3 regions of the Paenibacillus diazotrophicus genome follow, and region 1 is predicted to be linked to each of the others. Evidence: riboswitches for the same ligand, from Rfam matches in the RefSeq annotation. Region 1 holds a riboswitch; each other region holds the start of a gene.
What was found. Region 1 has a riboswitch for cobalamin ahead of cobJ (precorrin-3B C(17)-methyltransferase). Riboswitches for the same ligand answer to the same signal wherever they lie in the genome.
Positions count from the first base shown of each region.

Region 2: linked by a shared signal. The riboswitch ahead of ACAN54_RS18260 (anaerobic ribonucleoside triphosphate reductase) and the one ahead of cobJ (precorrin-3B C(17)-methyltransferase) in region 1 are both predicted to bind cobalamin.
Region 3: linked by a shared signal. The riboswitch ahead of ACAN54_RS11435 (S-layer homology domain-containing protein) and the one ahead of cobJ (precorrin-3B C(17)-methyltransferase) in region 1 are both predicted to bind cobalamin.

Region 1 covers NZ_JBGJZN010000006.1:219,835-230,432, forward strand. The annotation lists gene ACAN54_RS21900 (Lrp/AsnC family transcriptional regulator) at 1-75, shown strand, start outside; gene ACAN54_RS21905 (aminotransferase class I/II-fold pyridoxal phosphate-dependent enzyme) at 89-1,306, shown strand; gene ACAN54_RS21910 (aspartyl-phosphate phosphatase Spo0E family protein) at 1,491-1,697, shown strand; gene ACAN54_RS21915 (cob(I)yrinic acid a,c-diamide adenosyltransferase) at 1,881-2,444, shown strand; gene ACAN54_RS21920 (RluA family pseudouridine synthase) at 2,452-3,498, shown strand; gene ACAN54_RS21925 (arsenate reductase family protein) at 3,659-4,024, shown strand; gene ACAN54_RS21930 (5'-3' exonuclease) at 4,180-5,106, shown strand; gene ACAN54_RS21935 (alpha-N-arabinofuranosidase) at 5,299-6,795, shown strand; gene ACAN54_RS21940 (DUF6171 family protein) at 6,809-7,084, shown strand; gene ACAN54_RS21945 (ArsR/SmtB family transcription factor) at 7,221-8,159, opposite strand; cobalamin riboswitch at 8,284-8,472, shown strand; gene cobJ (precorrin-3B C(17)-methyltransferase) at 8,649-10,598, shown strand, end outside.
Region 2 covers NZ_JBGJZN010000004.1:309,530-320,127, forward strand. The annotation lists gene ACAN54_RS18250 (ribonucleoside-diphosphate reductase subunit alpha) at 216-2,549, opposite strand; gene nrdG (anaerobic ribonucleoside-triphosphate reductase activating protein) at 2,666-3,181, opposite strand; gene ACAN54_RS18260 (anaerobic ribonucleoside triphosphate reductase) at 3,178-5,163, opposite strand; cobalamin riboswitch at 5,462-5,693, opposite strand; gene ACAN54_RS18265 (MTH1187 family thiamine-binding protein) at 5,990-6,298, shown strand; tRNA gene ACAN54_RS18270 (tRNA-Thr) at 6,387-6,458, shown strand; partial or broken gene ACAN54_RS18275 (PA14 domain-containing protein) at 7,228-8,783, shown strand; partial or broken gene ACAN54_RS18280 (RidA family protein) at 9,029-9,385, shown strand; gene ACAN54_RS18285 (ASCH domain-containing protein) at 9,592-10,014, shown strand.
Region 3 covers NZ_JBGJZN010000002.1:32,062-42,659, reverse strand. The annotation lists gene ACAN54_RS11450 (ABC transporter ATP-binding protein) at 1-1,310, opposite strand, end outside; gene ACAN54_RS11445 (energy-coupling factor transporter transmembrane component T) at 1,226-2,170, opposite strand; gene ACAN54_RS11440 (DUF4430 domain-containing protein) at 2,167-3,036, opposite strand; gene ACAN54_RS11435 (S-layer homology domain-containing protein) at 3,281-5,452, opposite strand; cobalamin riboswitch at 5,742-5,931, opposite strand; gene ACAN54_RS11430 (GAP1-N2 domain-containing protein) at 6,252-9,287, opposite strand; gene ACAN54_RS11425 (hypothetical protein) at 9,284-10,546, opposite strand.

The DNA of each region.
Region 1 (10,598 bases):
CTCAAAAAATACAAACAGGACGGTATCATCTTTGAAGAGCATGAGGAAGACAACCGTCTCATGATATCTCCGTAAAGGAAGTAATCAAATGATCACGAATAATAGTCAGCATACCGGAGATACAGGCAAATCGATGAGTTCCTATTTGGCACCGCTGGTTCAGCAGATTCAGCCTTCGGGCATCCGCAAGTTTTTTGATCTGGCGGCAGGCAGCAAAGATATTATTTCACTTGGGGTCGGTGAGCCGGACTTTAAGACGCCCTGGCATGTCAGGGAAGCCTGCGTATATTCGCTGGAGAGAGGTTTTACAGGTTATACCTCTAACGCAGGTATGCCGGAGCTTCGGGAGGGAATAGCCGAATATTTGCACAACCGTTTCGCCGTTGATTATAATCCGGCCAATCAGATCATCGCCACAGTGGGCGGCAGTGAAGCCATTGATCTGGCGCTGCGCGCCTTGATCTCGCCCGGAGATGAGATTCTTATTCCTGAGCCTTGTTATATTTCCTATTCTCCGATTACCGCGATTGGCGGCGGGATTCCTGTCGGCATTGAAACGTTCGGGGAGAACAATTTCAAGCTTACCGCAGCGGGGCTGGAAGCCAAGATTACCCCACGCTCCAAAATTCTGATTCTCTGTTATCCCAGCAATCCGACAGGTGCGATTATGAGCCGTGAAGACTGGGAGCCTATTGCCAAGGTTGTAGAAAAGCATGATCTCATCGTAATTTCTGATGAAATCTATGCGGAACTTACCTATGGCAGCAATCATGTCAGCTTCGCTTCATTGCCGGGAATGATCGACCGGACGATTCTGGTCAGCGGTTTCTCCAAAGCATTTGCCATGACCGGCTGGCGAATGGGCTATGCTTGCGGACATCCGGACTTGATCTCTGCGATGCTGAAGATCCACCAATACACTGTTATGTGTGCCCCTTCCATGGGCCAGGTGGCCGCTCTGGAGGCGTTAACCAACGGTATGGAGGAGAAGGACCGGATGACCGATTCCTACAACCAGCGCCGCCGCTTGATAGTCAAAGGCTTGCGGGATGCCGGATTGGATTGCCATGAGCCGCAAGGCGCATTTTACGCATTTCCAAGCATACGCCGCACCGGACTTACTTCCGACGAGTTTGCCCAGCGTCTGCTGCTTGAGTATAAGGTAGCCGCAGTTCCCGGCAGTGTGTTTGGACTTGGAGGCGAAGGTTATCTCCGCTGCTCCTACGCCACTTCCGTCTCCCAGCTGAATGAAGCCGTTGAGCGGATAGGGGCATTTGTCTCACAATTAGAGCGTGAACGCGTGTAATCAGACTACAAGATGAAGTAAATCGGACTATAGCGGATCTTTATAATGTATGGTATTATTTTACTCTGAGGACAAGAAACCCCTGTGTTAGTACTTACATGGATTTTCTTCTCTGAACATACATTTAGGAGGGATGATTGTGCTCAGCGCCGATTATTACTTGCCTTCCTATGGCGGGGAATGTTTGACCGGAAGCGGTAAACGGCCCCCCAAGGGCGATATTAACGCACACAGACTCTCTTTGGAAGATGAAATCCGTGTTCTCCGAAGCAGAATGGAACAGCTTTTTGTACAGGAGAATTCGTTCACTTCGGCTAATGTGATCGAAGTCAGTAGCCTGCTGGACCTGAAGATTAATGAATATATGAGAGGGCATTCCCGCAGACGCTGAAGCTGCGAATGTTCTTTGTTTGGGACCTCCGGGTCCCTTTTTTGTTTGTAGCAGAAGATTAAGCTCATAACCCCGGTTCAGGGAGTTATTTACATGTCAGAAATGCCGAACTTTGTTTGCCTTATCTGCATAGGAGCGTTTAAACTAAGAATATGTGATTCAAGAGGCAGGAGGAGAAAACGAATGGCGATCTATACACGTACGGGGGATAAAGGGGAAACATCAGTTATTGGCGGCCGCGTAGGCAAGGATGATGTACGCGTCGAGGCCTACGGTACGATTGACGAGCTGAACAGCTTTGTCGGCCAGGCACGTAGCCTGATGGAGGATGAGAAGTTCGAAGATGTGCGGGAGCAGTTGCTGGAGATTCAGCATGAGCTGTTCGACTGCGGCTCGGATCTTGCTTTTGTGAAGCTAAGCGAGAACAAATATAAGGTGAAAAGTGAGATGGCTGAGCGCCTCGAAGGCTGGATTGATGCGCTGCAGGCCGAAAATCCGGTACTGGAGCGCTTCATTCTGCCGGGAGGAAGCACATTATCATCCGTACTGCATGTCTGCCGTACCGTATGCCGCCGCGCGGAACGGCGTGCAGTTACGCTGGGACGGAGTGCAGATATCAACCCGGAGGCAGTGATCTATCTGAACCGGCTGTCGGATTACTTTTTTGCATTGGCCCGCACGGCCAACACACGTCTCGGGATTGCTGATGTAGAATATGTGCGGAGCAAAAAGGTATTCCGCAACTAATATGACAATGAGCTATTATTCACCCATTTCATATCAAGTGCCGCAGTCTGAGGACGGCTGGCTGCTTAAGACCATCCTGCAGAAGCGGATGGATGTCTCCCGCAAGCTGCTGTCCCGGCTCAAAATGACGGAACAGGGCATTATGCTGAACGGGGAACGGGTCTATATCAGCGTGCGGGTAGCAGCGGGCGATAACGTGCAGATCCGCATGGAGCAGGAGACATCAGAGGATATTTTGCCGCAGCCGATCCCTTTTGAAATCCTTTATGAGGATGAGCATCTGCTGGTTGTGAACAAAGCGGCTGGAATCATTGTGCATCCGACCCATGGGCACTATACCGACACACTGGCGAATGGAGTTGTCTATTACTGGGCGCAAAAAGGTGTGCAATTCCGCTTCCGCCCCGTTCACAGGCTGGATCAGGAGACGTCGGGCGTACTAGTGATTGCGAAGAATCCATACAGTCACCAGCATATTTCCGAGCAGATGATTGCCGGAACGGTGGACAAGCGTTACAACGCCTGGGTGCATGGCGTTCCTGCTGTGCCGAGCGGTGATATCGACGGCCCGATCGATCGCGACCCGGCGGAGCCGCACCGGCGGATCGTAACGCCGGATGGCTATCCTTCCTTGACCCGCTATGAGGTCAAGGAGGTGTACTCCGGCGCGGCAAAGGTCGAGCTGAAGCTGGAGAGCGGCCGCACCCACCAGATCCGGGTGCATATGGGCTCCATCGGCTGCCCGCTGATTGGTGACGGGATGTACCGTCACCCGCTTTACGCCAAGGCGGGGCTGCTGGCCGTGAATACTCAGTCGCAGATTGTGGAAGAGCATCCGCAACTGGGGCAAGTTGCGGGGCTGGATGCGGAAGAGGAAGCGCAATTGGAGCGGGTAGCGGAGCTGGATGCGTCTATTCCGCGCCAGGCGTTGCATGCGGTTAGGCTGTCCTTTCAGCATCCTGTGCTACGCACAGAGCTGGTATTTGAAGCGCCACTTCCACCGGATCTGGCGCTGCTGCAGGAGAGACTGCAGCGGGATGCGGCCGGGGAGTAGCATCAGTGTCAAGGGCAAGAGGAAGCTCTTGCTCTTAACGCAAACAACGGCAGAAATGCCGTTGTTGAGAGCGAGCCGGCTGCTTTGAGAGAAGACAACGGCAGAAATGCCGTTGTTAAGCGTTGCCTATTACCTTTAACTTTTACCGAAGGAGCAACTAATGAGTCACTTAAAAGTCTATCAATATCCCAAATGCGGTACTTGCCGCAATGCTGTAAAATGGCTTAAGGAAGCTGGCCACGAGCTGGAGCTGCAGCATATTGCCGAACAGCCGCCAACAGTGGCTGAGCTGCGTGATCTGGTGGCGGACAGCGGGCTGGAACTGAAGAAGTTTTTTAATACAAGCGGAGAAGTATATAAGAATCTTGGACTGAAGGACAAGTTGACCAGTCTCAGTGAAGAGGAGCAGTTAGCACTGCTGTCCAGCAATGGTATGCTGATCAAACGTCCGATTGTCACTGACGGCAAGAAGGTTACTGTAGGCTTTAAGGAAGAACAGTACGCTGCTGCTTGGAGCCAGGCATGATTCTTGCTTAACATCCGCCGCGGGTGTAACGGGTTAAGTAACCAGGGGATAGACGGCTGATGAAATTCCTATCAAACATCGCAGCGAAGTTGTTGCTTATTTATCGGCCTCCCGCTGCAAACCCCAAAATATGAAGATACAAGGAGAGGTTACACATGAGTTCAGAAACAAAGAGCCGGGTAATGATCGTCGACGGAATGGCTCTGCTGTTCCGGGCTTTTTATGCGACCGCCTATGGAGGATATATCCGCAAGACTAAGGCAGGAATGCCGACGAATGCGGTGTACGGATTTTTGCAGTATTTTTTCGATGCGGTGAGCACGTTTGAGCCTTCACATGTGGTCTGTTGCTGGGATATGGGCAAAGGGACCTTCCGCACGGAGAAGTATGACGGCTACAAATCGAACCGGATTGATGCGCCGCTGGAGCTGATTCCACAGTTCGATCTCGTCAAAGAGGTGGTGGCTGAGCTGGGTGTGCCGAATATCGGCCTGGTGGGCTATGAAGCGGATGACTGCATTGGCACGCTTGCATCCTGTTACAGCGGGGAGTCCGAGGTCTACATTCTGACAGGGGATCATGATATGCTGCAGCTGGTTAGTGACAGCGTTAAGGTCGTGATTATGAAAAAAGGCCGCTCCAACTACAAAGTGTACGATCCGGCCGAACTGCTCGAAGAAAGAGGACTTACCCCTGCCCAGGTGATTGATCTGAAGGGTTTTATGGGCGATACCAGCGACAATTATCCTGGCGTGCGCGGCATTGGAGAGAAGACCGCACTGAAGCTGTTGACAGAATATGGTACCGTGGAAGGCGTGATCGAGAATCTTCACCTGTTACCCAAAGGGGTGCGCGCCAAAATCGAAGCTGATCTCGATATGCTTCATCTGTCACGTGAGCTGGCGGAAATCCGCTGCGATGTGCCTGTAGTCTGTACCCTTGCGGAATGCCTGTGGGAGTTGCAGCGCGAGAACGCAGCCCGCAAATTCCAGGAGCTGGAGTTCGGCAGCCTGATGCATCTGGTAGGAACGGTGAAAGATGAGCGGGGCATTGTGCAGATCGAGCTGGGGGATCTAGGGTGAAGCTTAATCCCCTCTGTCCAGCATGATGATTGACTGAGCAAATATATGGATTGTACCCAAAGCGCTTCTTGAGCCGTTAACGGCTTAAGAGGCGCTTTTTGTTATTGACGGATGAGAAGCAAGCCCTTTATAATGTTAATATGAATATTAAATGATTAATAAAAATGTTAATTTAAGAGAGGCGGCATTGAAATGGCTCAGCGTGTTGTACTGAATACGGATATCCGCAAGGGAACGATTAACCGGAATATTTATGGGCATTTTTCCGAACATTTGGGACGCTGCATTTATGAAGGCATCTGGGTAGGAGAAGATTCACCGATTCCGAACACCAGAGGCATCCGCAATGATGTTGTGGAAGCGCTTAAGGAGATCAAGGTGCCGGTGCTGCGCTGGCCGGGCGGATGTTTTGCTGATGAATATCATTGGAAAGATGGCATTGGAGCACGCGAAGGACGCAAACGGATGATCAATACACATTGGGGCGGCGCCGTAGAGAACAACCATTTTGGGACGCATGAATTCATGGAATTGTGCGCTATGCTGGAATGCGAGCCTTATATCAACGGCAATGTAGGCAGTGGAACGGTGCAGGAGATGTCTGAATGGGTAGAGTATCTGACCTTTAACGGTATATCTCCGATGGCTGAGCTGCGCACGAAGAATGGCCGCGAAGAAGCGTGGGCCGTCAAGTATTTTGGCGTAGGCAATGAGAACTGGGGCTGCGGAGGCAATATGCGTCCTGAGTATTACGCAGATTTGTACCGGCAGTACCAGACCTATGTCCGCAACTATGGAGACAATAAGATTCACCGGATCGCCTGCGGGCCGAATTCGGACGATTATTACTGGATGGAAGTGCTAATGCGCGAAGCCACCCGGTTTATGGACTCCATCACACTGCATTACTATACGGTTCCCGGTGCAACTTGGGAGCATAAGGGTGCGGCTACCGGCTTTGAAGCTTCTGAATATTTCACGACACTGGAAAAGGCGCTGCACATGGAAGAACTGATATCCCGCCACAGTGTGATTATGGACAAATATGATCCTGAGAAAAGAGTCGGCCTGATCGTTGATGAGTGGGGAACCTGGTATGATGTGGAACCGGGAACGAACCCTGGCTTCCTCTATCAGCAGAATTCGATCCGCGATGCGCTGGTTGCCGGACTGACACTTAACATTTTCCACAACCACAGCGACCGTGTGCGTATGGCGAACATTGCCCAGACGATTAACGTGCTGCAGGCTGTCATTCTTACCGAAGGCGAGAAAATGCTGCTCACTCCGACTTATCATGTATTCAATATGTACAAGGTGCATCAGGATGCAGAACTGCTCGATCTGACACTGGAGAGCGGATCTTACAGCTTTGATGGTAAGGAGATTCCGGAAGTATCCGCCTCAGCTTCGGTAACGGCAGAGGGAGTGATTCATGTCAGCCTCTGTAACCTGAATCATGCGGCCGCAGCAGTACTTCCACTGGAATTACGCGGACTCGCCGGCCAAGCGGTTCAGATTACCGGTACAACTCTGGCCGGGGCAACGATCGATGCCCACAACTCGTTCAGCGAGCCGGAAGCTGTCGTTCCGCAGCCGTTCACAGCTTTCAAGCTGGAAGGCGATACGATTACTGTGGAGCTGCCGGCGATGTCGGTAACGGTACTGGAGATTACACCGAACGCATAAAAGGAGTACTGCTATGGCCACAACCTCTTCCTGTAAAGGCTGCCGGGACGACTATAAGGTCACAGATGCACAGATCGCCCGTATTCTGGCATCCTCGATGTTCAATGAAGGTAACACCGCTTCAGATTCGTTGTATGCGGAGCGGGTCGCTATTTGCAGTACCTGCTCCAAACTGCAGGATGGGGTAACCTGCACCGCCTGCGGCTGCATCATACCGGTTGTTGCCCGTTTGAAGGCAAGGGGCTGTCCGCTTCCCGGGGGCGGCCTGTGGCAGCCGGTTAACGAATAGACAAGGTACACTATCGCCAGGCCATGCTGTAACGGTATAACGATTGCTAAACCTGGCTAAGCCAAGAAACCCCGAATTCCACCAGTTTGATAAACTGCGGAATTCGGGGTTTCTTTATTTTGTGCGTATATGGGGGTTAAGCAGACCCTGCCGACTCATTGCTGTCTGGCATATCTGTATAATATAAATCTACCAGCATGTCTTCGTTATAATTGCCGAACCCTTTGCCGAAGAGGGTTAGACCCCCGATATGCTCGGCGTCTTCTTCCACAGACAGCATGAACGTCCATTGTTTGCTGCGGATGCCCACCTGTTCAAGCGTAACCTCGGACAGCTTATGGCCATCCATAAAAGTACCCTTTGGAGTAACCCTCAGCTGCTTGAGCAATCCGTATTGATTAGTGAGGGCGGGCCACCAGGATGGTGTGTATTTGCCCTGCCTGTCTCCATAATCGCCGGGACTTGTCCAGTAGCCAAGCTTGTGCCCGTTCAGGGTAAAGGTGATGTCCGAAGGCCAATTATTATTAATGGACGGTGCTTCCGAGGCAATCTCCATCGTAATGACCAGTTCCTCCGGCTGCTGGCTGGACAGCAGAAAGTTAGGGATTTTATATTCGACATATCCTTTGCCAAACCAGAGAATACCGGCATTCATCCGCTCGAGATCCCAGAAATAACGCGGATCGTCAAAGTTGCCGATGATTTGCTCCGTGGTAGCCAGACCGCAGGTCGGTTCGATCTGGAAATTGGAATAATGCCCGACGGGGATCTCTTTACGGTGGCGTTTACGCTCTGTTTTACCTTGTCCCGGGAACAAAATCTCGGCATTGTCCACGGCTATTGTGCAGATTTTCTGCAAGCCGCTCCGTCCGGGAGCCATATGGGTGCTGATAAGTCCGGCAGCCTCCAGCTTACGCACATGCATGGTCATAATCGCACTGCTGAGCTGCACCGCTCCGGCTAATTCCTTGACATTCATGGGCTGGACGGCAAGCAGACGGAGCATATGCAGTCGAACAGAGCTGGATAATGCTTCGTACACCGGCAGGGATTCTTCAGTAAGATCAAGTTTCATGAAAAGCCTCCGATACAGCGTTATAGTTAATAATTATATTACTCAAGTGACATTCTTACAAGCTTCATGCGCTGCACTTTTATCACAGACATGCGTGAGCGGTCTCCGCTATGATGTACAGGATGAATCAGCGACGAAACAAGGTGCCTTTGATTGATATCAAGGGATAACAGGGAATCGGGTGCAACTCCCGAGCGGTCCCGCCACTGTAAGGAAGAGCCGGCTTCAACAAGTCACTCGGTGATAGCTCCGGGGAAGACGAAGCCAGGCAATGATCCCGAGCCAGGAGACCTACCTTGTTTGCGCACACACGACTCTACGCGGATAGGAGCGGTGTACGAATGGATGAACAGATGAGGGGGCACTGCTTGTTTTGGCGGCGGGCCTGCCTTCTTTTTGTGATCTGAATACGTACATGTACCTCCCACCCCACAAGGCGGGAGTTTTTGCTTTGAGTACCGAAGCTGTATCAAGGATGGAGGAACAAGAATGAACAGACTAGGAAAGCTGCTGATTATCGGTTTTGGTCCCGGTGCAATGGAGCATATTACGGGCCGGGCTTTGGCGGCGCTGGAAGAAAGTGAGGCTGTGATCGGCTACAGCACTTATGTGGATTTGGTCCGGCCGCTGATGCGGCATCAGGAGATTGTCGGAACAGGCATGACCGAGGAGGTCAGCCGGGCCCGGGAAGCGGTTCGCCGGGCAGAGGACGGTCAGACCATTGCTGTCATCTCCAGCGGAGATGCAGGTGTATATGGAATGGCGGGGCTGGTCTATGAAGTGCTGATCGAACGGGGCTGGAAACCTGACACAGGTGTAGTGGTCGAAGTGATTCCAGGTATTTCGGCGATTCAATCCTGCTCCTCGCTGCTGGGAGCACCGATTATGCATGATTCCTGTACGATTAGCCTGAGTGACCATCTTACGCCTTGGGAGAGCATTGCGGCACGGGTGGAAGCAGCAGGAATGGCTGACTTTGTAATTGCCTTTTATAATCCGCGCAGCGGGAAGCGGACACGCCAAATTGAAGAAGCCCGTCAGATTCTGCTACGCTACCGGGACCCTGCCACTCCGGTCGGTATCGTAAAAAGCGCCTACCGTGACCGCCAGCAGACCATCGTCACAACGCTCCAGGATATGCTGAACCATGAGATCGGCATGCTCTCGACTGTAATCGTCGGCAATTCAGCTACCATAGTCTATGAAGGCCTTTTAGTTACACCACGCGGCTATGAGCGCAAGTACTGCCTTGGCGCTGATACGCAGGTATTGAAGCCGCATGAACGGCTGCGGACCGCAGCAGAACCTTGGTCGCTGGCGGCATTGGCTGGCGGTGACCAGGAGAGCGGGATTCAATCTGAACCCGTGCTTTTGCAGAACCCGGAAGGTGCCAGCCGGAAGCCGGCGGTGCTGCTAGTAGGACATGGAAGCCGTGTGGAAGAGGGGAATGAGGAGCTGCGGAACTTTACCCGTTTGCTGGCTGACCGGAGGCCGGAGTATATCATGGAGACCTGCTTTATCGAGTTGTCGGCTCCATCCATTTCCGAAGGCATAGATCTATGTGTCCGGGGAGGAGCCGTTAAGGTCTATGTTGTACCGATTATTTTATTCGCGGCGGGACATTCCAAGCTGGATATTCCGATGGCCCTGGATCAGGCGAAGCTGAAATATCCGGATGTGGAATTTATATATGGCCGGCCTATTGGCGTGCAGGAGAGAGCAGCGGAAATTCTGTTAGACCGCATCGCAGGAGCTATGGCGCTGTCGCGGCCGATTCAGACCTCAGAACAATGGGCGCAATCTGGAGACATCACTAATAATGCGATCGTACGCGCACACCAAAGCCACTTTGCGCACCCGGATAGCAGCAATCAGGAGACGGCGGCTGTGCTGAGTGAGGAAAAGGACCAGATCACAGATGAAGATACTATCGTGCTTGTCATGGGCCGCGGAGGCAGTGACCCGGATGCGAACAGCGACCTCTTCAAGCTGACCCGTCTGCTCTGGGAAAGAACCTCCTTTAAAAGCGTCGAGGCCTGCTTTATTGCTATGGCCAAGCCTTCGCTGAACGCAGGATTGGAGCGGTGCCTTGCACTTGGAGCGCGGAAAATCATCGTGCTTCCGTATTTATTATTCACCGGGGTGCTGATGAGACAGTTCAACGAAACGGTGAACGGTTTTGCCGCAGCACACCCAGAGATTGAAGTAGAGGCAGGCAGCTATCTGGGCACACACCCGCTGCTGTCCGACATGCTGATCGATCGTATAGATGAGACTGTGGCGGGCCTGACTGTAGCCAACTGCGACAATTGCAAATACCGCGACGAAGCTTCTATTCATCATCATCACCATCACCACGGTGACGAGGCGCATCATCACGGCTCCCATGGGGGAGAAGGGCATGGATGTGGCCATGAACCCGCCAACTGCTCCAATGGC
Region 2 (10,598 bases), on a different contig from region 1:
GCTAATCTTCTGTGGTGCTCCGGCTATAGAATACGGCGATGTAGTAACGGAGCGGAAGTTTGGAACTGAAGGAGCGAAGCGTTCGCCTTTGTCTGCGGATTTCCACCGCGAACAGCGGTCTAAATCAAGAAATCTGCAGACAACAGCGGCCGGAAGCCCAAACATCTCGCAGTGACGAATATATCACCGTTTTTCTACCCAGGGCACTAAGACAATTAGCTCGCGCAAGACTCACACTCTTCTATAGTTAAGGCACGGCTCCGGACATAATAAGTAGACTTCAATCCGCCCTTCCAGGCGTTCAGGTGCAGATTCAGGAAATCGGTCGCCTTGATGTCAGGCGTCACGTACAGGTTGAAGCTCTGGCCCTGATCGACATGGCGCTGGCGGGCCGAGGCCATGCGGATCGACCAGTTCTGGTCAATCAGGAACGCCGTTTTGTAATACCAGATCGTCTTCTCGGACAGATCCGGTGCTGGGTTGGCGATCTTGTAAGTCGTCTTCTCCTCGTAGGAGAGCAGCTCGTACAGCGGATCGATGCTGGCAGTAGAGCCGGCGATGATTGAGGTCGAGCCGTTCGGGGCAATCGCGAACAACCAGGCGTTGCGTACGCCGTCGGCAGCCACTTCCTGCTGCAGCTCACGCCACTGCTCCGTAGTCACATATTTGCCTTCCTGCTCGCCGCTGGTATAGCCGCGCGAAGTGAAGTAAGCGCCAGTCTCCCAGTCGGAGCCTGCAAACTTCGGATAGCGGCCCTTCTCGCGGGCTAGCTCCATGCTGGAGCGTACCAGCAGATAGTTAATGTGCTCATACAAATGGTTGTTGTATTCCACGGCTTCGTCGGACTCCCAGCGGATACCCTTCAGCGCCAGCAGGTGATGCAAGCCGAAGGTACCGAGGCCTACCGCGCGGTATTGGCTGTTCGTGTACTGTGCCTGCAGTACTTCAATATTATTGATGTCGATGACATTGTCGAGCATGCGGACCTGAATCGGTATCAGCCGCTCCAGCACACCCGCCGGAATCGCACGGGCCAGATGGATGGAATTCAGGTTGCAGACCACAAAATCTCCAGGAACCTTCGAGATCACGATCCGGGTCTGGCCGTCCTTCGTAACCAGTTCCTCACTCTCGATAACGGTTGCTGATTGATTCTGCATGATTTCCGTGCACAGGTTGGAGGAGAAGACCATCCCCTGATGGCGGTTGGGATTGGAGCGGTTCACCGTGTCGCGGTAGAACATGTATGGGGTGCCGGTTTCCAGCTGCGATTTCATAATCCGCTTCATGATGTCGATGGCTGGAACCGTGATGCGTGACAGCTCCAGATTAGCGGTAGCTTCAGCATACTTTTCACGGAAAGTGCCTTGTCCAAGCTTCTCGTCATAGAAATCCTCAAGACCCAGCGCGCGTCCGCTTGCATCCTTCCAGCCCATTACCTTCTTCACTTCATGAGGGCAGAACAGGTTCCAGTGGCTACGTGCTTCCACAGCTTCCATGAACAGGTCGGGCAGGCAGACGCCATGGAATACGTCATGCGCACGCATCCGCTCGTCACCGTTGTTCAGCTTCAGGTCGAGGAAGGCGAGAATATCTTTATGGAAAACATCGAGGTAAACTGCAACAGCACCTTTGCGTGTGCCGAGCTGGTCTACACTGACTGCAGTATTGTTCAGCTGGCGGATCCAAGGGATGACGCCGGAGCTTGTGTTCTTGTGGCCGCGGATATCGGACCCGCGGGCCCGTATTTTGCCGAGGTAGACGCCGATGCCTCCGCCCATTTTGCTCAGCCGGGCTACATCGGTATTGGAGTCAAAAATGCCTTCGAGTGAGTCATCCACAGTGTCGATGAAGCAGCTGGAGAGCTGTCCGGCGACTTTTTTACCTGCATTGGACATGGTAGGGGTGGCAGCGGTCATATAAATGTTGCTCATGGCCCAGTAGGCTTCTTTAACCAGATCCAGACGTTTCTCTTCCGGCTCGGTGTGCATGAGGAACATCGCGATAATCATATAACGCTCCTGCGGAAGCTCCATTACGCGGCCGTCGAAGTCATGCGCCAGATAGCGGTCTGACAGCGTCAGCAGGCCGATATAATCGAACAGCAGGTCGCGCGTGTAATCGATGCAGCCGCCGAGCTCATCGATCTGTTCCTTGGTGTAGTGTGACAACAGTTCTTCGCGGTAGATACCCTTCTTGACCAGATCGGTAATCAGCGGGTACAGCTCGCCGTAAGGCTCTTCCGGGTAAGCTTTATAGCGGCGGTTGACAGCGGCTTTCTTGTACAGGGAGGTCAGGAGGGAACGCGCAGCGGCGAACTTCCAGTCCGGTTCCTCTTTGGTCACCAGTTCAAGGGCGCTCATCGTAAAAGCATTGCTGATCTCTTCTCCGCTAACCTCGTCACGGCGCAGCTTGGACTGCACTCCGCGAATCAGGGTTTCCTTGCTTAGTTGATCCAGGCCATTGAGGATACGGTCGGCGTATACGGACAGGCGGATTTCATCAAAAGCCAGTTGGCGGTTATCGGGTTTCACAACGAGCTGTGGCATAGGTGCATACATCCTTTCGTTTTTGAGTTTAATTTTCAATATCACAAATTGAAGTATATAAGCGCAGAGAGCGGCCCGCCCCAAGGCATGGCCTGCTCTTTGAAAGTTAACTGAATTTATAAGGCAGCCGGCTGCCAATGTACGATTTCGGTATCGGCGAGGCTAGCCTGAATATCAATAATCCGCTGGTTGCTGCTTCCCCGGTAGGGAAGGGTGGTGTCTTTAAGCTCTTCCACAAAACGTCCGTCAATCACGACCTGGCACAGGGCCAGCAGGTTCCATTCCGGTGAGCCGGGTGCTGCTGTAAGTTCTTCATAGGTATAGCCGGTGTAAATCCAGATAGGATAATCGGGCAGCACGCTGCGCAGCTCCTGAATGAAGCCCGCAGCCTCCTCTGCCGAGAAAAAAGGGTCGCCGCCTGCCAGCGTCAGTCCGTCCAGCAGTGGATTCGCTGCTATTTCGGCAATGATCTCCCGCTGACGCTGGAGGGTGAACGGCTCGCCGAAATTGAAATTCCAGGTCTTGGGATTGAAGCAGCCCGGGCAGCGGTGGCGGCAGCCGCTGAGGAAAAGGACGGCCCGCATGCCTTCTCCTTCATTTATCGATTCCGGGTAGTAGCCGCATATGTTCATAGATGCTTAACGCGGTCCCTTACTTCGGCTTGCTTGGCGGCATTGAAGCGGGTCTGGTAGTCGCCGGTCAGGTAGCCGGTTACCCGGCGCAGGCGGCGGATATGCACATCGTTCTCATGCGCGTCGCAGGAAGGGCAATTGGTGCCAATCACGCCTTCGTAGCCGCAGTTCGAGCAGCGGTCCACGGGATGATTGATGCTGAAATAGCTGACCTGCTGTTCCAGCGCGTAACGGATGATCTTCACAAAAGCCGCCGGGTTGCTGCGTGCATTCCCGTTCAGTTCCACGTAAGAGATTGCCCCGGCATTGCAGTATTCATGGAACGGTGCTTCCAGGCTTATCTTCTGAGCAGCGCTCAGCTCATAATAGACCGGGATGTGGAAGGAGTTCGTATAGTATTCACGGTCTGTGATGCCCGGAATGGACCCGAGCACTTTGCGGTCCACCTTGGTGAACTTGCCCGACAGGCCTTCAGCCGGTGTGGCGAACAGCGTGATGTTGAGGTTCAGCTCCTCGCTCTTGCGGTCACAGTATTCCCGCATATGACGGACAATGGCGAGCGCCTTGGCATGGATCTCCATGTCCTCACCGTGATGCTTGCCGTACATGGCCTTCATGCACTCGGCCATTCCGATAAAGCCAATGGACAGACTGCCGTGCTTCAGCAGCTCGCCAACCGAATCATCGGGAGCAAGCGCTTGGCCCCCTTCCCAGACGCCTTCACGCATCATGAAGTCGGAAGCTTTGGCCTTCTGGGAAGCCTGGATGCGGAAGCGGTGGAGCAGCCCTTCCAGAGCAATGTCCATGTAATGGTTCAGATCGTCATAGAAGCCTTCTTCGTCGGCGGCAAGGCGGCGGCCTGTGGCCGTGCCGTAAGCAAGTCCGAGCCGCACCAGATTGAGCGTATTGAAGGACAGGTTGCCTTTGCCGGAGCAGTGGTTGCGTCCGAAGCGGTCACCCAGTACCCGTGTGCGGCAGCCCATGGTTGCAAATTCGGTATCCGGATCGGCCGGATCGTAATACTGCAGGTTGAGCGGAGCATCCAGATTGGCAAAGTTCGGATACAGTCTGCGGGCAGAGCATTCGGCGGCTTTGAGGAACAGTTCATAGTTAGGATCGCCCTGCTGCTGATTCACACCCTGTTTGCATTTGAAAATCTGGATTGGAAATACCGGCGTTTCGCCGCTGCCAAGCCCGTTCATCGTGGCGGTCAGCAGCGAGCTGATCACCAGTTGTCCCTCAGGAGAGGTGCATGTACCATAGTTGATGCTGGTAAAAGGAATCTGGCCGCCCGAGCGGCTGGACATCGTATTCAGGTTATGTATCATGCTCTCTGCCGCCTGCAGCGTTTCGCTTTCTGTTTCTTTGGATGCAAAGCGGAAGGCGCGCGGATACTGCTCTGCCAGATCACCACGGCTCATAGTGATTTCGCCAGCAATGTCCCCGGCTTGTCCTTCTTCGAAATATTCGAGTCCCTTGCGAAACAGCTTGGCGAAGGATTTGGTCACATAAGGGGCCAGGTCATAATCCAGCTTGTTGGCGGATACGCCCCCGTATTGGGCATTCTGCTGGGACTGGAAAATAATCGCCACAAGCGACATCGCAGTCATAATCGAGTTGGGAGGACGCACGCTGCCGTTGCCGGTGTTGAAGCCTTCACGTAGAAGACGGTCGAACGGGATAAAGATACAGTTGGTGGTTCCAATCGCGTATTGGTCCAGATCGTGGACATACACCACATTGTCGAGGGTAGCCTGCACCAGTTGCGGAGGCATCGTGAAGTTACGGGCATACCACTTGGAATACTCACTGCCGAACTTGCTCATTTTGCCGGAAAAGCTCTCTCCGTTCAAATTGGCGTTCTCACGCAATAGATCCAAATCCCGGCTGTAGATGATATCGCGCCCCAAATGGATAACTTCCTCTAATAGATCCTCCTGTGCAGCTTGTCCAACATTGTACCGTTTCTCCAGCAGCGTCATTGTATAGCTCTCCTCTCGGTATATAAGAACGTTCTGACATAACGACTGACATTGTAAAAAAAAGCATCTCCCGCCGAGGACGGCGGAAAATGCCCGGATGCGTAAGCAAATAGCCGAAAACCGGATATTTGCGGATGGTCTCCATGGAAAGAATCTTTCCCGCAGAAGCCGATACCTGAGCGCGATATGCTTATCGCATTCAGGTATCGGCAGCCTTTGTCTCCCATTCGGCGGGAAGGCTGAATCTGCTGGTGCAGGCCGCATGCGGACACCTCTCCTGTTCCTCGCAGGTGTATATGATGGTGTCCGGAAACAGGCAGGTCTCCTGGCTTCCGGTGAATCCTGTGAGGCGCCTTCCCAAGGGGCGATGCCCTCAGTGGCGTGAGCCTCCAGATACTGTTCTGCAGGGCTTGTAGAAGCCAGCAGAACACCCGGTTACAGTGGCGGGACCACAGCGGATTTGCACCGCGTTTCCCTATTAAGCTTCAACCCTCTTGAGAGAGCAAAGCACCTGTTTCCACTATATTTTGTTGTCGCTAGATAAAAATAACCCAATATATTGTGTTTGTAAACATTTTTTTGCGAGTCCGCGCCCCGGGCGGGTTCCACCCGTTTACTCACAAATGATCCACAGATGATCCACAGATAACCTGGCATTCGTCCACAGTTCATCCACAGGTAATCCACAACTTGTGTGTAAATTTTGCCGAATCCGGTTCATAAATTGTCCAAATGTTAGGGGGGATTTGTGGGGGGAGGCGGGAGTTGCTACAATAGAAGGGACCAGGGAATTATATAACGAGTTTTATATAGGAGGGGCTTCAGAATGGCAATTGGCGAAGTAACCGTAATTCCGATTGGTACAGGCAGCACCAGTCTCAGCAGCTACGTGGCGGATATGCAGCGCGTGCTGGAGACAGTGGAAGGTATTAAGTATGAGTTGACATCTATGGGCACGATCATCGAGGGACCGCTCACACGGATTCTTGCGGCAGTCGAAGCCTTGCATGAATCCCCTTTTCGTGCGGGAGCCCAGCGGGTGTCCACCTCACTCAAGATTGATGACCGGCGCGACAAGCCTTCCACAAGCCGCAGCAAGCTGGAATCGGTGGAGCGCAAGCTACAGGCGGAATAGTTCTGTTTAACTAGCATTGTGATAGAATGGGTTGCGTTTTTCCCTAGACGGGGTATAATGTATTTTGTTTGACAGAAAAGAGCTTTAAGCTGGTGTAGCTCAGGGGTAGAGCAACGCACTCGTAATGCGTAGGCCGGGGGTTCAATTCCCTTCACCAGCATCCTTAATAACTCAATCATGGCGCGGCTTTCCGGGATTCCCGGGGGTCGTGCTTTTGTTTTATTGATCCGACTGATTATGTGTTAATCAAAGTCTTGTGATAAAAAACGGGTAGATCTGGAGGCTTGAGTTTGGGGGGGTTACTCTTCCCTTAATGTGGGATGATGTGCTTATGCACCGGGTATTCTTATGATTTTCACGTACTGTATTCAATCCTCCATAACTCCCTAAGCTTTTTCGCGATAGACTTCTCATAATCTAAAACTTGAAATGATAGATCTTGCGTTGTAGTACTCCTTGGAAATTCTCCGGTTACGCTTACTCTGTTCGACCATATAAGGAGATGTTTACAAAGGTATTGTTATGCAGATGACCCGCAATTTTAAACTAATAAAACGATGATTGTACCTGGATCGAGATGTCGGAGATCGATGCAGCTACATATTGGATTGCCAATATTTGAGCAATTAAGTTGTTTTGCTGAATTGGGTCTTAGGCATTTTTTTGTTTTTAAGTTAAGTATAAGCGTGTTGTATGAATGAGATTTTAATCAAATATTATGATTTTTCCAAATAAAGTCGATAACATAGTAAATACTTTTTTTGGAAGGGGAAGTTTAGTTGAAATCAGTTATTAAGAATGGGCTTAAAGTACTTTTAGGCTCAGCATTAATCGTATCAGAATTTTTGCATCCAACTGTTACAAGTGCATCATCCGTTCCATTTAATCAAGGGGCAGGATATCAGCAAGGAATGTACGATGCAGAAGCAATGCAGCCACTTGGTTATAATTGGGATCATAACTCACGATATGCTGGAGTCTCAAAAAATCCATATGTTAAGTGGACGTATCAAACTAAAGCGGCCAGTAATCTACAGTTAGTAATTGATAGGGAAGGAACTGTAATTACAACAAGTTCTGGTTCGCCATCCTTAAGGGACAGTGAAATATACGCTGTAAGTCCAGATGGGAGCCTGAAGTGGAAATTGATTACGAATCAAGATAGTGTACTTTATACATCGCCAGTAATAAGTGCTGATCAAAATTTTATAATGCAAAATAATTATTCTCTCTGGAAAATAAATAATGTGACTGGAGTTCTAAGCTCATTTACTGATAGTTTTATGAATAAAATTAATTATTTCTATGAACCAGTAATTGGTAGAGACGGAACTATATACACAGCGGGTGTTGGTTATACAAGTGCTTTAATTGCTTTTAGTCCTGATGGGAAAATGAAATGGTCAAAAGGACTTTCTCCAACTACATACTATAAAAGTGATATGTCTTTATCTAATGATGGGACACTATATTTCAAATCTAGTGGTACCAACGCCCTATCTGCCTATAATTCTGTGAATGGGAATAAATTATGGGATTATAAGATAAAACTTAACGGTAAGTTTGGTGTGGGAACAGTTCCTGCCATTGGTATTGATGGAACAATATACATTACCGATGCATCAGGATATATACATGCAATTAATCCTGATGGTAGTTTGAAATGGAAGAGCGAATTACCAAATAGCTTTAATAAGAACGTCGTTGATCCTGTAGTTGGTAAGGATGGATCAATATATGTGTCTCATCCGGATAAAAATCTTTATTCTTATGATTCTTCTGGAAATCTAAAGTGGGTTTTTAACACGTCTTCTGTAGTCTCAAATCCTCTAATTGATGTGAATAATATTATTTATATAGTTGAGGGCATGAATGTTAAAGCGATAAATTCGATGGGTCAAGAATTATGGTCATACACATTGGATTGGGTAGGTAATGGTTCTAAAATTAGTGCGGCAATTGCATCAGATGGAACAATTTACGTTCAAGATAACAAAGGGAAACTATATGCAATAGGAGGAGAAGTTCAAGATAATACTCCAAACGATCCATCCCCAGATGAGGAGCAACACGGATTAAACGCAGAATACTATAATAACGATGATTTAACTGACAAAAAGTTAGATCGGATAGACTCAAATATTGACTTTGATTGGGGTTTAAAATCACCGGACGCGATAATTGATCCAGAGACGTATTCTGTTCGGTGGATTGGGAAAATTTTACCGGAACGTACAGATAGATATAATTTTTATATCTATTCAGATGATGGTGCTAGACTTTGGGTCAATAACGAATTGATCATTGGTCCCCTCAAGGAGACGGAGAGTTGAGAGGTCAAATTTGGCTGGAAGCTGGCAAGAAGTACGACATAAAGATGGAATATTTCAATGGACCGACATATGGACGTGCCCAGCTTTCATGGTCCGATAGCGATCTTATGATTAAAGAAGTAATACCTACTAAGGCTTTTTATTTGAATTGATACAGTGATTATCAATCATCATAATACCATCTTTAATAACTAACACATCCCCAAATATTACTTTTTTGGATGACTCCACTTCAATAACTTCACATTCAGGTAATAATCCTAACAACATTTGATGGTCAGCATCCTTGATAACTCAATCGTAGCGCGGCTTTCGGGAATTCCGGTAGACGCGCTTTTTTTGCTTGCCTAAAAGTTTCTATAGAAGAGAACGAGTGAAATTCATTAATCCTGAAACCATGCTGGTATCCTTTTAGTACACGAATAGGGTAAGTCAGAAGTGTGCGGACGATCTATATATCCGGATAGGTCGCCCTCAATAAGGAAGGCCAAGTCGTTGGGACAGGGGAGCTGGACACGCAAACGAACCAGGTATATTAAAATATCAAAGCGGCTCTGGAAGCTGCAGACGCAAGTTTTGATGATCTGGTGAAATTGATCTTCTTCCTGACCGACATCTCCCAAATGCAGGTGGTGCGGGATATCCGGACCAGTACGTCAATACCTTTTATCCGCCGGCCAGTTCGGCAGTTGAAGTTCGTAAGCGGATCAGAGACGAGCTGCTCATTGAGGTAGAGGCTATTGCTGCTGCAAGCTTTTTTCGTTTCCCGGAAGATGCCCCTCTTTCCTGTAATAGTTGCACAGAACCCCAGAGAGTCATACAATAAAGTAGTAGAAAGCACACACAATGCGCAGGGAAGGGCTTCATGCTCTTTCGCCGGCATCCCGATATAAATAGGCGGCGCAGCTTTCCGGATTTGGGGGCTGCGTTTTTGCTGTCCAGGGAGGAGTAGAGGTACAGATGAGATGTCTGACTATCCGGCAGCCCTGGGCGACCTTAATTGCGCTTGGGGAAAAACAGTTCGAGACCCGTTCCTGGAGAACGGCTTATCGTGGGGAACTGGCTATTCATGCAGGCAAAGGGATCGACAAATCAGCCTGCAGACAGGAGCCGATTCAGTCGGCCTTAGCACGGCACGGATTCAGCGCAGACAACCTTCCTCTCGGGGCCATTATTGCTACATGCCGTCTGGTTGAATGCTATCAGGTGACGGTTACGGACGCTGAAACGGGCTGGCCGGGCGGTAATGAATTTATTTTTGGGGATTATTCGCCAGGGCGCTTTGCTTGGAAGCTGGAAGAGATAACGGCGCTTGCTCATCCGATTCCTGCAAAAGGCAGGCTGAGCTTCTGGGAGCACCCTGTCCTGGAAGGAGAGCAGTGACCCGCCCGGAGAACTGGATAAGCTTTTGAAGTGGACGGCAATGATTGGAGTAACAGGAAATTTATTTGTAGGCCCAAGCCATTAATGGGTATGAACCGGCTGACTCGCGGGTAATCTTCTTATAAGATGCGTTGGTGCAGCCATCGTGTCCTCCGTGATCATCAGGATGAATAAGAAAGGGCGTATGCATAGGAAATGGGAAGTCTCCTTATTGCGTGGCTTTGTATGTTGTGTTTGTATTTTTCGTTCGAAGATAAGGTAAGCCGGAAAATTATCTTTCCCGTGGCACTGGTTGTTTTTTTCGGCACCCTGGGTTATTGGAAGTTTTTAATGTAATTTTTAGGTAGCTATCAGCTTGTTTTCAGGTTAAAGATATATATTAAATGTACCAAACACTCCCCGGTGTTTATAAATAGCTTTCAGGGTCTTGCCAACTCCCATGGCGAGGCCCGTTTTTTATGTATTTTCAAAAAAATAATCGATGAAATATAAAAATAGGGGAATAAATGTGATATTTTTCACAATTAATTCTGGAGAATTATTATATATTAAATTTGAAATAATAAAGATTGAAGCGTAACAAA
Region 3 (10,598 bases), on a different contig from region 1:
TTCTGCTGCTGACCGCCGCTGATATCATGCGGATGGCTGAGCAGAAGATTCTCCAGCAGAAAGATTTCGAGAAGCCGGGATATTTCCCGTTCTGCCTCTTCCTCGGACAGCCCGGCATACGCTGCCATATGCTCCAATTCCTCCTGAACCGTGTCATAGCTGAAATAAAGCAGCGGGTTCTGGGCCAGAAAGCCGCTGGTAATGCCTTTCTCCAGTGTGACCTTGCCGCGCTGGGGCTTAAGTAGACCGTTCAGGACATGCAGCAGCGTTGATTTTCCGGCCCCATTGCCGCCCATTACGGCCAGAAGCTCTCCCCGGTACAGTGATAAGGAGAGCTTTTTGAGCACCTCTGCCCCGTCTTTAGTATAGCGGAAGGTCACTTCACGGCAGCTGAGCAACGGCTCGGCCGGAGGAATCTGGATAGAGGCTGTAGATAGAGCCGCAACCTCGCCTTCCGTTATTCCGTCCAGAGCATGCAGCCAGCGCTTGCCTTCCCGCACGGTCAGCGGGGTCTTCTCCCGCGGTGTGTATACCGCCTCCGGTTCAAGCGCGAGGAAGAGACGTGAGGCGGCCGGTAAATAGGCCATATGTGCAGGGTCCGGTGCTTTGCCGGCCTGAAGCACGAAATCACGGGGCGTGCCTTGGAACCGAAGCTCCCCTTCTTCCAACAGCAGCACCCGGTCAGCCAGCGGCAGCACTTCCTCCAGGCGGTGCTCGCTGATGATTATCGTCACCGACAGCTCCTCATTCAACCGGTGAATCGTCTGGATGAATTCCCGTGCAGCCACCGGATCGAGCTGTGAGGTCGGCTCGTCCAGCAGCAGCAGCTTCGGCTGCAGCAGCAGGACAGAGGCCAGGTTCAGCAGCTGCTTTTGACCACCGGAGAGCTCATGTATGGGCCGGTACAGCAGCGGCTCCAGCCCGAACAAGCCAGCGATCTCCGCCAGCCTGCTGCGCATAACCGCAGGGGGATAGCCCATATTTTCCATCGAAAAAGCCAGCTCATGCCATACCGTGTCCATCACGATCTGGGCATCAGGATTCTGGAACACCATCCCGATCTCTCCTGCAGCCAGTTCCGCAGGCAGATCCGCGAGAGGCTGTCCTCTATAAGCGATTGACCCGCTAACCTTACCCACCGGAGCAAGCTCGCGCTTCAAATGGCGCAGGAGTGTGGTTTTGCCGCAGCCTGACGGGCCGAGCAGCACCACAAATTCCCCTTCCTCTACCGTAAATGAGAGCTCATGAAGCGAGTCCCTGCCTTCCTCGGGATAGCTGAAGGATAACCGTTCCGCTGCGAGGATCTCCATAACCATTTCTCCTTTCCTTCCAGGGCCGACGGGGTCAGCACGAACAAGCAGAAGCTGGCATACATGACTGCATCCTGCCAGCCATAATCCATCTTCTTCATGCGGGGATAAATCTCCAGTGTGCCGTAACCCTGCTGCCAGCAGAGTAGTGTAATGAAGCCGCTGATTGTCAGCACCAGCAGAACCAGCTTATCCTGCAAATCAAGCTTGAATATGCTGTACGTGCTGCGTTTGGCCGTACCATAGCCGCGCGCTTTCATGGAATCCGCCGTCTGGAGCGCCTCCTCCAGCGACCAGGTCAGCAGTACCTTCAGCAGCGTCATTCCATCCCTCATTCTGGAGCGCAGGCTGCCTTTGCCTGTATCTACTCCCCGGATCCGCTGGATCAGGGTGATCTGCCGCAACCGCCGCTGAAACAATGGCACGAAACGCATGGTCATGAGCGTAAGCAGAGTCGTCCGGGGTGCAGCCTTAGCGAACAGGTACATGAATTTATCAGTGGTAACCGTGTAATTGTAAGAGATGAACAGAATAAAGACAGCCAGCAGCACCATCATCATCATTAGCCCGTACAGCACGGCCTCCAGTGTAATCGGCTGATCCATAAAATAAAACAGAATATGCGCCCCCCTGTGTGAAAACAAGGGATTCAGTACCGCCACCGAACCGGCCATCAGCAGATAAAAAGGCAGGCCGCGCAGCAGCCCGCGACCCTGACCTTGCAGCACCAGCAACAGCGTTACTCCGGCAATCTCCGTTGCCAGGAACAAGGGATGGAACAGCAAGGTGGCGAATAAAAGCAGCCCTGCATAATAGACCAGCGCTACCGAAGGGTGCATCGAACGAAAGCCGCTGTTCATTGCACACCCGCTCCCACATCCTTGCCGAGATCAAGTGTATACAGCCACTCCACGGTATCGCCCGGCTTCAGTGTGTAACTACCTGCACCTTTGCCGGGAATTTCACCGTTGACCCTGTACATCCAGCCACTCTCCGGCCCATGGTCAAACTCATAAAGATTATCGATTCCTTCCACATACGCGAAGCTTTTGGCTCCCTGATATTCCATCTGAATTTTATTCTTACGGGTGATGCGCTTCAGCAGCTCTAGCGCACTCTCACCGTCCTTAACTTCGACATCGGCTGCTGCAAAAATCGTCCCGTGCTCCTTGTCTCCGACAATGGAGAGCGTCACCGCATTCACCGGCACGGCGGTAGCCGGCGGGGGCGTTGCAGCGGCCGATGGCGCTGCTGCGGCAGGCTGCTTCGTGCCTGCCGGAGTCGGCGCCGGCTTGCCGGCGGATGCTGGCGCGGCGGTGGCCGGCGGGCGCGTTGCAGCGACCGATGACGCCGCTGCGGCAGGCTGCTTCGTGCCTGCCGCAGCAGACGCCGGAGCGGGCGTAACCGTTACGCCCGCAGCATTTGACGGCGCGCGGTCTGTGCCCGCGCCGTCCGGGTCAGCGGGCGGCGTGGCATCCGCCGCCCCTGCCTCTGCTCCGGCGGATGCTGCGCCGGAGGTTGAAGCGGCCATGCCGTCCGCCGGAGCGGAGGGTATGGCCGTGCCCTCAGGCCGCGCAGACGCCGCGGCCGGGGAACCGGCGGTCGGCACAGGTCCGCCGCCTGCGGAATCCGGCTGCGCCTGGGAGCAGCCGGCAAGCAGCAGTGATGTCAGGAGCGGAAGCAGCAGATAGAGCTTCCGCCGCCCTGGTTTTGATAGACTGAACATTACCTTCTACACCTCCACAAAAAGGGAAAAGAACGGGGGCAGTCAGCCTGTTCCCCGTTCCGTCCATACACCTTATGATTTCTAAATCTATACAAGCGAATTGGGAGCATCAGACTCCCTGCTGCTGAACGTGCCCTTCCCCGGGCCTGCAGGAATTCTCCATCAGCTGGTCAGGCACCCGCAGCGTAATCTATCAGCTTCTCCATTCACCCATACCATCCTGCTGGTAAGCTTTCCAACTCCATTAAGGCAATCTGACAGCCACAACTGCAGCCATTTCTCTAGTTACAGCTGCGGAAGGATTGAATTCCCCGCCCGCTCCTGTCATAAGCCCAAGTCCGGTCACAGTGCGTACCGCAGTTACTGCGTATCCGCTAATCTGGTCTTCATCGGTGAATTTACCGGCTCCGGCCGCGGCAGAAGCAGCATCCAGCTTGAACGCTCTCATCATCATCACAGCCATATCCTGGCGGGTAACCAGGCCGTCCGGTTTGAAGGTTGTTCCTGTTACTCCGCTAATAATACCCAATTGCTTCGCTTTATTCACTGCTCCATAATACCATGCATTCGCTTTAACATCACTGAAAGCTTGGGCAGCAGATGCCGGGGACGGCTCATTGCCGGTCAGTCTCAGCAGCAGCGCCGCGAACTCAGCCCGGGTAATCTTCTGCTTCGGAGCAAATATAAGGCTGTTCTTACTGACACCGTCCATCAGCTTGCGGTCATAAGCCGTATACACGGACTCCAGGGCCCAAGGGGAGATCGATTTCACATCGGTAAAAGCAGCACGGTCCGCCGTAGCAGACGCCACGGTCAGCGGCTGCGAATAGCGGACTACCGCAGGTGTGCTGTTTTTGAGATACCCTGTAATGACAATCGTATATTTATTCGCTGGCAGACCGCCGGCAAAAATAGCATTACCCGCTGCATCCGTAACAGCCGTTTTACCGCCGATGGTTACCTGCACACCGGAGGCCGGTGATGTGACCGGATCGGAGGTGAAGGTCTTTTCATTCCACACCCACTGCTTTTGAGTCACTTTTACCGTGAGATCCTGTCCCGGCTTCGGCTGTGCCGGAGATACCGTCACGGATTCCACCACCTGTGTGTTATCCCCGCCATAATAGACGAGTACGCGGTCATTCGCCTCCAGGGTAAAATCGCCCATGCCTACGCTTGGATAAATCCACGCTCCGCCGCGGGCTACCACATACATCCAGCCGTCATAGCCGCCAAAAGCACCGGCAGTCACGCCGCCGATCCCCGTCACGTAATTGCCTGCTTCGTTAACCAGGGCCACACCCTTCTGCGCTGCCGCTTTCTCCAGCGCATTAAGCACATTGCCTGCATATACAGTGCCCTCTCCAAGGGTTCCACCCGGTCCTTCAATGGCAACGGACACGAGAACCTGAGGATTCTTCACAGGCGCACTGCTGAGATCATACAGTTTGCCGCCTGTGCTGTACAGGCTGTAAGCTACCAACGCTTCCAGCGCCTGTTCGGTTGAGAGCTGGTTGTAGCTTCCGCCAGCCGTATGGGTGAACCCGCCGCCGGCTGTGCTGAAGCTCAGCAGCTTACCGATCAGATTCACATTACCACGGGTATACTCCGCTCCCGTAGGGTCTACACCAAAGGAAGACAGTCCGATGATCGCCTGAGCAACACTTTCACTGCTGTCACCGTAGCCGCCATTCTTATCCTGTGCGGTAGCGAGCCAGGCTGCTGCCCGCTGTCCGGCGGTTTTCGCTGCCGGATCATCCTTATGTCCAGCCAGCACCGTCAGCACCATCGCCGTCATATCCGGATCACTTGCACCCGTAGTCAGGGTGAAGCCGCCGTCTGTATTCTGCTTAGCCAGAATCTCCGCCAGCAATTTGGCCGGTGTCCATTTGGCATCAGCAGGAATGTTATAGCTTCCGGAATCCAGAGCCAGCAGCACATAAGCTGCGTTGTTCAGCGTCTGGCCGGTGATTTTATCGTTATTGTACAGCTTCTCAATCAGGTTGTAGCCGCCAACATTAGCCGGATCGCCTCCAAGTGCCTTCACGGCAAGCGTAATCCGCGCATATTCCGTAGCTCTGGCGAATACGCCCTTGGCTGCGGTTACTTTGCTTTCAAGTGCTTTTAGATAGCTGTCCGGGACCTTGTAACCGGCTTGGGCAAGGCCGATGGCCTGCCAATCCGACTGTACCCCGTTCTTCAGCACAAACTCAGAAGTCGCATAGACCGCATCAGCTACGCTGGCTGCCTGTTTTGCAGTTATAGTTGAGGCGGCACTTCCGGAGTTCGCGGCAGCTGCAGTACCCGTCTCCGCAAAAGCTTGTCCTCCCGGAGCTACAGCCGCTCCCAGAACCGCGAACAGCATGATTACGATCAAACCTAGCCGTGTAAACCTGGATGATAGATTGTTCTTCATAGCTAACCTCTTTCTTTGGATAAAATGGATGAAGCCTTCGTCCTCCGCTAGGCGCGGCAACACAAGCAGATACGGCTGCGCCGTCCTTATAAGGACGGTATCCGTTTCTGCGGGAAATATAAGGATAATCAATGGCGTGATGCGTATAAATCCTTATATTCACATAAAAGACCGCCCTGTACAGGGCGGCCGGGGAAGGATACAAAATGCGCGGCGGCTATACGATATTACTCTTAAGCAGCCGTCTGCTTGTATTGCACCTGTTCCGCATTCTTACCCCCGAAGAATAGAAACAACAGCGAAAAAGGCAGGTCTCCTGGCTCATGCTTCATTGCTTCCCTTGCCTTCCCATCCTAACAGCAGACAGTGGCATTTCAAGAGTTGCTCCGCATTTACAGTGGCGGGACCGCGCCGGACTTACACCGGCCTTCCCTTTTAAGCAGATTACATACAAAGAAACCGCTTTGCCGCCATATAAAGGCAGAGCTCGTTTCTAAGAAAATCCGCACCTTTTTCTAAAGCTTATTAAATTTTAATATTCATAATCATATCTACTATTTCCCTGTATGTCTATAGACAAGCTGTTTCAATTCTGTGCCGCCCCTATCCCTTCACTTCAAAAAAAACTGAACAGCGTGATATACCGGGCTAGTACGGCATATCACGCAGTTCAGGATTGTAATTAGTTATTCTTAACTGCCAGTGAGAACCAGCATTTGCAGGTTGATTGTATTCTGTACAGCAGAATAGGAATAAAATTTCCGTGACTTCTTATACATAACAGAATCTAATCTGCTGTTTATTTCCCATCCGCCCCCGGGCTGGCTGAAGGAGTAGGCTCGATCCCAGTTGTAGCCTCTGGCGTACTATCTGGATTACTATCTGGAGTACTATCCAGAGTACTCTCCGAACTAGCCTGCAGCTTCAGCGTATAGCCTCCGGCGGTGATTACATCACCTTCCGCCAGCTTCGCTCCAGACTCCAGCTCCACCGTCACCTCATATACGGGCGCAGGAGTTCCCGCGCCCAAAGCTCCCGCTGTCGGGGAGGCGGCTGCCTCACCCATGCCGCCGCTGTTCCCTGCGGCAGCTTCACCCGTGCCGCCGCCGTCCCCTGAGGCTGCTTCACCAGCGCCGCCGCTGTTCCCTGCGGCTGCTTCCCCAGTCCCGCCGTCAGCTCCGGCGGCCAGGCAACTGCTCGCAGTTGCTACAACCTTGTAAGTGTCCGTAACGTTGTTACCGGACATCACAATGATCTGCGCCGGCTTGAATGCGATACAATCCGCCTCATCGGCAAAGCTGAACACCAGCTTGGCGTTTTCATTTCCGCCGCCTGCTGTTCCGCTGCCTTCGTTCCCGCTGCCGGCAAGCCGTACAGAGGCTGGGGCTTGAACTTGTCCCCCCGCATCCGTGGTGGTGCCCCGAACCGGGCTCAGGGTCGCAGCCGGCGCAGCGGTATCCCCGCTGCCGCGCAGCATGCTCATTGCGATGATGGCAATAATCAGTATGATACCCAGGATGCTGCCGGAGATCAGGATCTGAAATCGGCTGCGGCTAACCCACCGCGCCAGCGGCGAAGCCAGCTGGGAGCGCGCTTCGTTGTATACATTTTGCAGTGCCGGGCCTGCGGCGGCGGCATAGCTTTTGCGGAATTCGCGGCTTTTGAACGCCTCGCGGTCACTGTTCAGGAAGTACTTCAGAACGGCCCGGCGATACCCGGGCCAGAGCTTTTTATTCGAAATCGAAAATAGCGGATTGCCCTGCGACCAGGCTAGGAAACGGTAGATCGTCTCTTTATCCCCGCCCGCCTTGCGCTTCAGCAGTTCCATCAGCGTCTCATAATCCAGCGGTCCATCCTGCCGCTCACTATTATGATAAAAGGCCAATGGCACACGTTCGAATGGCTCAATACTGTGCGATTCCTTCAACCAGCGCCGTCCGAGCAGCTGCACATCATCCAGCTCTCGGGGAGACAACCCGGCAAAAATCTCCTCATCCGGCTTCTCCTCTCCGAACCAGCGGTACGCAGCGCGCAGAGCATTAGCTTTACGCTTCGCTATAGCATCCAGCGGGGGCTGCCAGTCTGCCGTATCCCGGTAGCGCAGGAAAGAAATCTCCAGCAGCTGCTCCAAGGAGAGCTCGTCCAGCGAGATCCGGTTCAGCAGGAAGCGGTCAGCAGCCGTTCCCAGCTCCTGCAGCAGCGACAAGGCCTCAGGATGGATTCCGCCGCCTTTGCGCCGGTCCTTCTCCGCCTTCTGGATCGACTCATGCACCATGGCTACCGCAGCAACCGGATCATTGTCCCGCTGCAGCATCTCCAGCAAATATTCCTTAACCATATCGCGTACAAAAACCTGCTGCAGCACCTCCGGCAGAAGCCGGCCGAAGTGGGCTACTATACGCAGCACATCTGCCGTTCCGGCTGCCGCGGCAAGTCTGGATTCCAGATACGGTTCAAACAGCGCTTTGCGGAAGATCGTCTGAGGCAGTATTCTTTTGAAGAAATCCTCACTCAGCGCATCATCGCTCTCAATTATACCGTAGGCCGCAGCCAGCACATCTTCTCGGCCTGCGTTCCGGCAATTCAGCATCCCGTTAATGAAATAATCGATGACTTTGACCCGGTAGTTATGGCCCGGCAGCGCAAAATACTCCTTGAACCGTTCCAGAATCTCCGGCGACGGAATCCCGTTCTTGCGGATCAGATCATATTCGCGGTCAAACCGCTCCAGGAACATGTCGTTCAGCCGGACCCGGGATTCCAGCGCCCCTTCCGGCTTCAGGTAGGACAGCAGGCCGCCAAGCACAGCATTCTTATTCTCTGTATATAAGGCTTCATTGCCCTGTTCAATCTCATAGAATACAGCCAGCTCATTGTAGAGTGCCAGTGACAACTTGCGGTCCACACTTTCGCCAGGCAGCAGGGAATCGGCAAATCTGGCGAAATCTTTGAGAACGCCGCCCTTTTGCCCAAGCGCCTTCCACGCAAGGTCTGCATACGTCTGCCGGGACTCGCCGAAATCGGCATTAAGCACCCGCCCGCTTGCCAGATCGAAGATATAATCCTTCTCAATATTGCGGTCACCCGGGCGTAAGGAGCCCTTCTCCACAAAGGTCAGGTGAATATATTTGCGGCTTTGCGGCTCTTTGGCATAAGTGATCACTCCCAGCCTGCGGCGGAAGTCATACGGCAGGGAAGCATAGATGACCTCCGTCAGCTCCACCGCACGCTGCGACAACTCACTGATCGGTACATCGAGCGCCACATAGATCTTTTTCTTCCCGGCTACAGACAGCATGACCGCCTGCAGTAAGGCTTTGAACAGCTCCTCGGTGAAGCCGAGGCTGCCGAGCACGGTCAGCGGGTCCGCAGCATGCACACGGCCCTCTACCGGTATAGCTTCCAGTTCAGGCAGTATCCCGCCTGGCTCTCCCTCATAGCTCCGCGCAAACCCGGCATTCAGCCATTGCCCGTATCCCTCGAGAATCTCCTCAGAGCGGATGGGCGGCACCACGAAATTATGGGCAAAAAAAGCGCTCCGCTGCCCTGTGAAATCGGCTACCAAATACCGGCTCTGCCCTATCACGGTATCATTCGTTTCCGTATGAAACAGATGCAGGGCGGCAGGGTACTGCGTTTCATCCTTCTCGCCGCGCGCCGTCAGCTCTGCCGGAGCATCGTAGAGGCAAAAGGGATGCAGTATTTTTTTGATGAAATTATTGTCCAGGCTCTCCGACTTCGCTACCGTATCAAATCCTTCTGTCGTCCGGTACACGCCGCGCCGCTCCCGGGTATACATCTGCTGGGTGATCATGGACCCTGAAAATCTGTTCACGGCCCGTCGCTCCCCTCAATATAGTTCAGTTTGTGCAGCAGCCAGATGAAAGGCTCATCCACACGGATTGGGCTGACTACACCTTCTATCCTTTGATTCACGGGATTGCTGCCCAGTGCGGAGACGGCAAAATACCCCGTATTCGCAAAATACACATCCATCGTATCCTTGAACGGACGGTCCACCTTCTCAATGAAGCGGCGGATTTCACCGTCAATGTTGTGGAACTCATCCAGATTGAGCGTTTTGCGGTGCACATAGTTGTTGAATACATTGCTGTTGGACTTGATGTAGTCGCCGTCCTCATCCTTAAGGGAATGCAGCATGTCGCTTTTGGCGAGCACTACAGCGGTAGGAATATCGGTTTTGCTCTTCTCCTGGTAGGCGATGAAATCGCCGAACATGGTCAGCACCACATCCCGCGGCTCGTCATACTGCGAGACCCATTCACCCGGACGGTCCCCGAAGTTGATGCGGATCTTCTCGCGGACCGAGCGGATCTGCAGCGGATCGACCATGAACAGGATGCCCGCGGAGTTCTTGATATGCTGGCCGTGCAGCCCAAGATAATCCTGATCCACCATCCCTTCACCGGCAACATCGAAGAATACCAGTGTCAGCGGGGGTTTGGATTCATCCTTGAATACAAATTGGAAAATAAACGGCTCCTGCATTTTCTCCTTCTGGGTTGAAGCCAGCAGATCGCCCCGTTCAAACAGCGGTTCTTCGTACAACGTACGGAATTTGCGGCTGATCTCGGCATTAAGCGGCATGCAGGCCGCGTCAAAATGCCCCGCCGTCGTATGCTGGAGCGTATGGATCAACGAGGTCATATACACCGACTTCCCGACCTGGGAAGCGCCGATGATCGAAATAATATTGCTTGGCACCTTGCCTGCCGTCACGGGCAGCTCATTGTGGCAGGACGGGCAGAGCCGTCTGCGCGTAAGCACCCCATAGCGGTCGGTGATGCCGGTCAGTACATGGTCCGTATAATGGTGGTACTCCTCCGGAATATCTGCCGGATTCAGAATGGCTTCCATATCGTCAACCGTATCGAGGCCGAAGCGCTCACGGTATTTATTCAGCGCATCGTCTTCGCCCAGCGCATAATTCTCGTCATCCTCGCGGCTGTGCATAGCCCGAAAGACAACATCCTCCGGCTGGAACCGGGTGAAGCAATACGGACAGACAATATCATAAAAAAGCGGCCGCACCTGCGGCTGATTCTTTTTTTTAAACCGGTTGAAAAAAGACATCTCTTGTCCTCCTGTATGTGTTTGTTGAACTTGCTGATGAGCAGCGACCCGC